DNA from 2 places in the Paenibacillus sp. FSL H8-0283 genome. Region 1 is predicted to be linked to the other one. Evidence: riboswitches for the same ligand, from Rfam matches in the RefSeq annotation. Region 1 holds a riboswitch; the other holds the start of a gene.

Region 1 (4,434 bases):
CCAAAATAATCAACTGATATGGAAGCGCCAGGCTGAAGTTACGAGCGATTGTATGAAGGTACGTACGGAGTACGGATGCCCCACTTAATTGATCCGCGAGATATGCCGAGATCATTCCATACATGGACATGATCAGAACCATGCCAATCACCATGAAAAATGAAATGACGAGCACACCTAAAATCTTATTGGACTTGTCGAAGGGCAAGGAGAATGCAATCTTTCTCGCCACAGGTCCAACAATGAAAGACTCCACCAGAAACGCGATGACAAAACATAATATGAATTGAAGCAGTATCTCAAGCGGGGACATCTTGCCGAGTAACCCACTGTGCCATAGATTGAAGAACATCATGACCAAGACCATTCCTGTACACATCATTAATCCCAAAATAATCTGTTCCTTCTTGCTTGTTGGCAATTCTCTCATCCTCTCTGTTTACCTTCGTAATTATAGAGATGAGGAAACCCTTCACATAAGTGAACATTTTGTGAACAATTATGATTTTTCCAACTTAAAATTGGATTTGACAACCATGTAGTACAGCTCTATGCTATCCCTTAAAATGGTAGAAACATTCACTACATAAGGAGGTTTTTGATTGTGAGTTTTCAAAAGCGCATTGACCACGTCGGCATTGCCGTTCGTGATCTGGAGACCACGCTGCGTTTCTACACGGAGATCGTTGGTCTTGAATTGAAAGACCGGGTGACCCATACCAACGGTATCATTCAGCTCGCCTTCCTTGGCTTCAATGGAAGTAATGAGACTGAGATTGAGTTAATTCAAGGATACAGCGACAAGCTGCCTTCTGAAGGTACGGTGCACCATTTTGCGATCCACGTGGATGATCTTGATTCTGAGTACAAACGCATTCAATCCACCGAAGCCGAATTTATCGACGGAGAGATTATCACACTGCCTAACGGTTACCGCTATTTCTTCATCTATGGACCTGAAAAGGAATGGATTGAGTTCTTCCAGCGCTAAGAATTGGAGCTGATTTCATGAACATTTTAATTACTGGCGCAGCCGGAAAAATTGGACGTGACTTGTCCCAACACTTGTCAGAAGCATTTCGCCTGCGACTAACGGATTTAAATATCGACAGACTGCATACGTATCAAGGGACCAGCCATGAGATCATGACACTGGATGTGACAGACCCCGAAGCCTGTCAGCGTGCTTGCGAAGGCATGGATGTGGTTGTACATCTGGCTGGAGATCCTTCCCCGAATGCCGGATTTTATGAATCGTTGTTGGACATCAATATCAAAGGCACATTTAATGTATTCCGTGCAGCTAAAGACCAAAGTGTACGAAGAGTCATTCTTGCAAGCAGTGCACAGACGATTGAGGGGTATCCCATTGATGCTCAAGTCTATCCGGACATGCCCACACGCCCACGGAATTTGTACGGGGTTAGCAAATGTTTTGGAGAATCGCTCGCTTCCTATTTTGCGTATACCGAAGGTTTACAAAGTGTAGCAATACGTATAGGTGCATATGATGATTTTCAACCGGACGGACCCGTGCTGGAGGCAAGGGATATGAGCGCGTATATTAGTCCGGCTGACTTGTGTGATTTGATGTTCAAAGCAATTACAACTACCGATCTGGAACCCTTCACCATACTGCATGGGATCTCGAATAATCGGTTTAAACGATTAAATCTGGAAACCACTCAGAAACAGGTAGGTTATGACCCAAAATCCGATGCTTTTGCACTCAGTCAGATTGCCTTATATGATTCCCCACGATAATTATTGAAAATAACACATCCAAACAGGCTGTTATACATATGTATAACGGCCTGTTTATAACTTATACGTGTCCCTATCCAGTTCATGACTGGACAGGTCCTACCCTCTGGCCTATAATTACACCTAGTAATGCCCGTAACTTCATAGTTTCCCAGGGGAGTCGGAATTGGCCGGCTGAGAGTGTATCCCACCAAGATACTAACCCTTAGACCTGATCTGGATCATGCCAGCGTAGGAATCGGAGTATATCGAAATGGCACAGCCCTATGGCTGAACGCCACCTCTCTAACGCCTGCACGCGTCCCGGAATACGGGGCGCTTTTTTTGTTACTATCAGAAAGTATAAGTTTTGAAGCATCACCTTCCTGATATTGCAAGAAGAACTGCCGCTAAGCGCAGTCTGGCTTCCTTGAATGACATCGATGGACGTTTTACTTGTTCAAAAATAACGTCATCCGGATCTCAACTGGTATAAATCTGTCGATTTATGCAAGATGATTGGATATGAAGCCAAGGAGTACCCCGTGCCAACCGGCCGGACATACCGAAGGAGAGAACCACAGATGAAATGGCGTAAAACGATGGGATTGTTGCTCTTATGCGTGCTTATGGTGACTGTAGCCGCATGTGGTGGCAAAGAAGCTGCCCCAGCTGGGCAGAACGGCAACACAAATACGGAAAGCAGCAACGAAGGTGACACTGCCGCCCTGAAAGATATTAAAGTGGTGCTCGACTGGACACCAAATACGAATCATACAGGCCTGTATGCAGCTGTAGATCAAGGTTTTTATAAAGCCGAAGGCTTGAACGTGGAGATTGTACAACCAGGTGCCGGTGGCGCAGATACAATGGTTGCCTCAAATGAAGTGCCTTTTGGCGTAAGTTATCAGGAGAGTGTAACTCAAGCCCGCACACAGGGTGTTCCACTCGTCTCCATCGCAGCAGTTATTCAGCATAATACATCCGGGTTCGCTGCTCCGGCAGATCGGAATATCAAGTCACCGAAAGATTTTGAAGGTAAAACCTATGGCGGTTGGGGTTCCCCAGTCGAAGAAGCCGTGATGCAATCCATTATGGAAGGCGACGGAGCCGATGTATCCAAAGTGAAAAACATTAATATGGGTGACGCCGACTTTTTCACCGCAGTAAAACGGGACATTGATTTTGCGTGGATTTTCTACGCCTGGACAGGTATTGAAGCCGAACTGCGCGGGGAGCCCATCGACATGTTATATGTGAAGGATTATTCAGATGCATTGGATTACTACACACCTGTCCTTGTAACAAACGAGCAAACGATCCAAAACGACCCTGAGTTGGTGAAAGCATTCCTGAAAGCCACCTCCGAAGGGTATCAATACGCAATTGATCATCCCGAAGACGCAGCCAACATTCTGATCAAGGCCGTACCGGATCTGGATAAGGAATTGGTACTGGCAAGCCAGAAATGGCTTAGTCCAAAGTACACAGATGACGCCCCGCGCTGGGGTGAGCAAAAACAGGAAGTGTGGCAGAACTACACCGACTGGATGTTTAGCAAAAAACTGCTGGATGAACAGATCGATGTGAGCAAGGCATATACGAACGAGTTCTTACCCCAATAAAATTTCTCATATAAAACGAACTTAAATTTTACACGAGGACGGAGAGGACAGAAATAACGTAAAAAAGCGAAGCGGTCGCCTTTATCACCGGATTTTCCCTTTAGAGAAAGGGAATCAAAAAAATCTGGGGATAACAGCGATTGGAAGGTTATTCTGTCATCGAAGTGGCAAGTGTAACAGTCATTAGTTCATTTTATATATCACGAAAGGAGCCGTGATCTCTCATGGCAAGCACACTACTTAGCATTCAAGTTATTCCCAAAACGCCAAATGGCGAGAACTCTTATCCTTACGTTGATCGCGCCATTGAAGTTATTCAGCAATCTGGCCTGAAATATCAGGTGAACGCGCTCGACACCACAATGGAGGGGGAACTGGAGGAACTGTTGGAAGTTGTACGTAAAATGCACGAGGTACTTGTGGAGGCTGGCAGCCCAAGCATCATCTCCCAGATCAAAATCGCCCATAGCCCTACTGGCTTCAGCATGGATACCCTGACGGAGAAGTATCGCTAATGCCTGCCTATTTCAAAAGTGTATGGCCGCCCATTGTGGCGGTTATTCTCTTTATAGCGATATGGCAGGGAGCCGTCTCCCTCTTCCATATTGAGAAATGGATGCTGCCTGCACCGTCCGACATCGCCCGCGAAGCCGCAACCCAGGCCGAACGACTTGGCATGCATGCTTCCGCAACCATTCAGTTAACGCTGATTGGATTCGCCGCTGGAACAGCGGTTGGATTACTGATTGCGATGGTGCTGCATTTAGTCCCTTTTCTCAAGTCAGCCCTGTATCCTTTACTTATTCTTAGTCAAAATATCCCAACCATCGCGCTCGCGCCGCTCCTGTTAATCTGGTTTGGATTCGGGCTGTTGCCCAAGCTGATTACGATCATCCTGGTCTGCTTCTTCCCCGTTGCAGTGGCGGCCATGGACGGCTTGACCCGTACAGATGCAGCGATGATGAACTATATGCGCATGGCTGGTGCGAAACGTCATCAGATCTTCTGGAAGCTGGAGCTTCCCCATGCGCTGCCATCCGTGTTCTCCGGTGTCAAAATCGCCGCT
Region 2 (4,434 bases), 550 kb from region 1:
TGACGCCGTATGCTAAACCGTTTCTCCAGCCAGGTAATCAGTACAAACAAAACGATCCCAAGCAGGGATAACAGCAAAATGGCGGCAAACATCGCATCCGTGTTCATGTTGCTGGACATACGACGGCTGAAGTACCCTAGACCTTTGCTACCACCGAGCCATTCGCCAATCGTTGCCCCAACCACGCAGTACACCACAGACATCTTTAGCCCCGAGAAAAAAGAGGGAAGTGCCAGCGGAACCTGGAGTTTGCAAAAAATATCCCACTTGCTGGCGCCCATGGTGAGCAACAGTTCACGCTGCTCTGGATCGCCTTGGCGGAGTCCATCGTAGGTACTGACCACAATGGGGAAGAATGCGATTAAAAATACCACGGCGACTTTGCTCCACAACGTGTAACCAAACCACAGGATAAATACGGGGGACAAGGCAATCAACGGTATGGTCTGACTGATCACGATGAAGGGATACAATGCCCTTTCAATCGATCGGTTCATATGCATGCCTGTTGCCAGCGTAATTCCAGTCACTATGGACAAGACAAAACCAACAACAACCTCCATAAAGGTAGCAGGCAGATGGATGGTCAACAGCAGACGGCGATGCTCAACCAGTGAGCTTACGATGGCCGTGGGTGCAGGAATGATGAAGGAGGGCACCCATCCCATACGCACAATCACTTCCCAGATCGCCAGTAATAAGAACATGAGCATAATGAACAGACCATATTGGGAAAACGACCTCGAGAGCCACTTTAAACACCACGTCCAGACGCTAACCTCAGCTCTATCGTGCATGCAATTGTTCCTCCAGTTGTTGCCTCATCTGCACGAGAGCCGGTTCGTAGATCATGTCCGAATGCCTTGGGCGTGGTAAAGGAACCGTCATCTCCTGCAACTGCTGACCTTGCCCTCCTGGAGTTAACAGAATGATACGGTCACTTAACAGCAGGGCTTCTTCGATGTCATGTGTAATGAACATCACGGTTTGGCCAAAGCTCTCCCACAGCTCCAGCAACCAGCGATGCATTTCTCGTTTGGTTAATGCGTCGAGTGCACCGAAGGGTTCATCCAGCAACATGAGCTGCCCGCCTGTAAGCAAGGTACGAAGCAATGCCACCCGCTGCCGCATGCCGCCGGATAACTCATCCGGATAGGAATGTTCATAACCGGACAAGCCGAACCTTGCCAATCCTGCGATGATATCGGCTCGTAGTTTGTCCTTATCCTGTCGGCCTGGTGCAAGCTCGGCAGGTAGCATGCAGTTCTCCATGACGGTACGCCAGGATAACAGCAGATCTTTCTGCGGCATATAGGCGACTCGTCCGAGCCGTTGTCCTTGCGGGACATCAGCTATATCGATGGTGCCAACGGTTGGTTCATGCAAGCCTGCGAGCAGCTTGAAGAGCGTGCTTTTACCTGATCCGCTGGAGCCGATGAGCGAGACAAATTCTCCTTGTTGAACCTGAAGCGACACATTGGAGAGCACAGGGGAACCCTTTTTTTCGGGAAAAGCAAAGCTTACGTTGTGAATGGTTACATGGTTATCCATCTGATCCTCACCCCCTTGATGTCAGACTACTGCAATAACAACGGCATCCTATACTCTGCAAAAGGAACAAAAAAGACCCACCCATTTCCGGAGAAATGAGTGGGTCTGTAAGTTAAATCCGCAATTTATCTTCACATACATGAAAAAATTCCGCTTACTAAAAGGCCGCTCCACTTCCCTCCGCTGGTATGATCCAGATCAGGTTCAAAGGGTCCGAATAGTCATATTCGTCTCAGCCGCAAGGCTCCCCTAGTGCAAAAGTTCAAGATATGCAGTTGTGTGTTCAGCATATATCAATCGAACATGAACTGTAAAGAGGCAGCATGATAGAATTCTTGAGATGAACTTGGAGTCATACCCGAACAACTGAACAATTTACCTGGGCTCCCTAACCCGATATAATAGTGGTGGCGCATATTGGCCGGATCACAAATGCAGGTGGGATTGTTCTCCCTCCTAGGCAGAATGGGGACCCGAGTTGAAAACGTTCAAAAAAGTATATATTGAGATCACGAGTATCTGCAATCTGGCATGCAGCTTCTGTCCGCAGACACAGCGTGCCAAAGGATTCATTGACCCTGAAGTCTTCAACAATATACTGGATCAAGTTAAACCACACACCAATCATATTTACTTACATGTCAAAGGTGAACCCTTGTTGCATCCCAAAATAGATCTGTTGCTCGATTCCGCACATGAGAAGGGACTCAAGGTGAACATTACAACGAATGGTACACTGCTGCCCAAGACTCAGCATAAATTGCTTGGCAAACCGGCGCTGCGGCAGATGAATTTCTCCCTGCACAGCTTCGATGGGCATGAAGGTTCAACAGATCGTGACGGGTATCTGCGTCATATTTTGTCCTTTGTACACGAGGCCGTTAAGCACAATGTCATCATTTCATTCCGGTTGTGGAATCTGACACAGGATAACTTCACAAATGCTCAGATGAATCGAAATCGGGAGACCCTTGAAGTATTGGAACGTGAGTTTAATCTGGACTTCCGCATTGAGGAAAAAGTAGTTCCAGGCAGCGGGGTCAAAATTGCCCCGAATGTATACCTGAATCAGGACCATGAGTTCCAGTGGCCAAGTCTGGATGCACCTGAAGATGACGGTAAAGGCTTTTGCCATGCACTTCGCGGTCAGGCAGCTGTGCTTGTAGATGGAACGGTGGTTCCATGCTGTCTCGATGGCGAGGGTGTGATTAACCTTGGTAATGTGCACGAGAAGTCATTCTCGGAGATTATTGAGGGTGAGCGAGCGAACAATCTGGTATATGGCTTCTCCAAACGCGAAGCTGTAGAAGAGTTGTGTAGAAAGTGCGGTTATCGTCAGAGATTTGGAGCCTGATATCTTATATCAGCAAGCCAGAAGCCATTCAAGATCACACATTTGGAGACAAATGCAGTGGTCTTTCTTTGTTATCGGGGATTAAGTGAGGGGTATATACGTTACAAATGAGCATACCAGAGGTTGATATGAGCATATTGCTTGAGAGACCTAGCATGCAAAAAATGCCGATATGACAGGGATTGTACGATGTCATGATATATCTGATCTAATGATTATTCTAGTTACCTCCCTTATTTGGTAAGATTAGGTTGTAGATCGGACAGAGGTGCACCTCTGAAGATCTTCCAGTACAAGCCCAGGCTGTACACTACCAAAAAACGAGAGAATAAGGGAGGAATAAAGTTATGAAAAAAATGTTGACGTTGTTACTGTCCGCTGGTTTGGTTGCTTCTATATTTGGTGCAGTTCCGGCTGCGGCTGCGCCTACGGTTGTAAATTCAACCATTGTGGTTCCAAAGGGCACGACCTATGACGGCCAAGGTAAAACATTTGTAGCCAATCCTTCCACACTGGGCGACGGATCTCAAGCAGAAAATCAGAAGCCAGTCTTCCGTCTGGAGGCAGGGGCCACGCTCAAAAACGTAAACATTGGATCACCAGCTGCTGATGGTGTTCACTGTTATGGCAACTGTAATATATCGAATGTGGTCTGGCAGGACGTGGGCGAGGATGCACTGACATTGAAGTCTGCCGGAACGGTTAACATTACCGGTGGGGCAGCGTATAAGGCTTATGATAAAGTGTTCCAGATGAATGCAGCTGGAACAATTAACATCAAAAATTTCCGTGCAGATGATATTGGCAAACTGGTTCGCCAAAATGGTGGAACTTCCTTTGCAGTTAACATGACGCTGGATAACTCCAACATTTCCAATGTGAAAGATTCGATTATGCGTACAGACAGCAGCACATCACAAGGGAAAATTACGAATACCCGTTATTCCAAAGTGCCAACCCTATTCAAGGGATTTGCTTCAGGTAAGACCAGTCAATCCGGCAATACGCAATATTAAACAGGAGATTGAATCGCTGGAGTTGGTAAAAGTTAAGCTCCACTTGTGATTTGAAGTTAAAATATAACGCCAAAAAGAGCGTCCCAAGGTCATTGCCACAATGACTTTGAGGGCGCTCTTTGTAATGCAGATGTGATAATTTCTGCTGAGCAATGTCTTATAGAGGATGCTCAGACTATTTCTCTCCCGGAACTTCAACGATGACTTTGCCTTTCTCGGGGACAACAGAACCGGTATCAATAGAGCCCAATTTGTTCATGATCTCGTAAGAGGTTTCTTCAAGCATGCGAGAGTACTTGAATGATACGAGTGTTTGACCTGTTACGGAAGGACGAGTCCCTGCTTCAGCAACGGCTTTGTTTTTAATAAAGAACAGGTCACCGATGGTTCCGGCATTTTTGCTGATGTTAGCCTGCCATTGTAACAGTGCACTTCCATTTTTAAGGATATAATAACTGATCAGATCGTTATCCTCAACAACGAAAAAACGATCTTTTTTACCTTGCTCAAAGA

The links. A riboswitch is a leader RNA that binds a small molecule or an ion and turns the genes downstream of it on or off. The one in region 1 is predicted to bind thiamine pyrophosphate.
Region 2: it holds a riboswitch for thiamine pyrophosphate, as region 1 does, so the genes downstream of both, MHI52_RS04830 (ABC transporter ATP-binding protein) here and MHI52_RS02460 (ABC transporter substrate-binding protein) in region 1, are expected to answer to the same signal.

What each region holds. Positions count from the first base shown of each region.
Region 1 is NZ_CP150295.1:507,746-512,179, reverse strand. Features, by position in the region: gene MHI52_RS02475 (hypothetical protein) at 1-430, opposite strand, end outside; gene MHI52_RS02470 (VOC family protein) at 605-991, shown strand; gene MHI52_RS02465 (NAD(P)-dependent oxidoreductase) at 1,009-1,764, shown strand; TPP riboswitch at 1,908-2,020, shown strand; gene MHI52_RS02460 (ABC transporter substrate-binding protein) at 2,328-3,368, shown strand; gene MHI52_RS02455 (thiamine-binding protein) at 3,593-3,883, shown strand; gene MHI52_RS02450 (ABC transporter permease) at 3,883-4,434, shown strand, end outside.
Region 2 is NZ_CP150295.1:1,061,326-1,065,759, forward strand. Features, by position in the region: gene MHI52_RS04825 (ABC transporter permease) at 1-797, opposite strand, end outside; gene MHI52_RS04830 (ABC transporter ATP-binding protein) at 787-1,551, opposite strand; TPP riboswitch at 1,710-1,812, opposite strand; gene MHI52_RS04835 (radical SAM/SPASM domain-containing protein) at 2,030-2,905, shown strand; gene MHI52_RS04840 (pectate lyase) at 3,253-3,921, shown strand; gene MHI52_RS04845 (copper amine oxidase N-terminal domain-containing protein) at 4,097-4,434, opposite strand, start outside.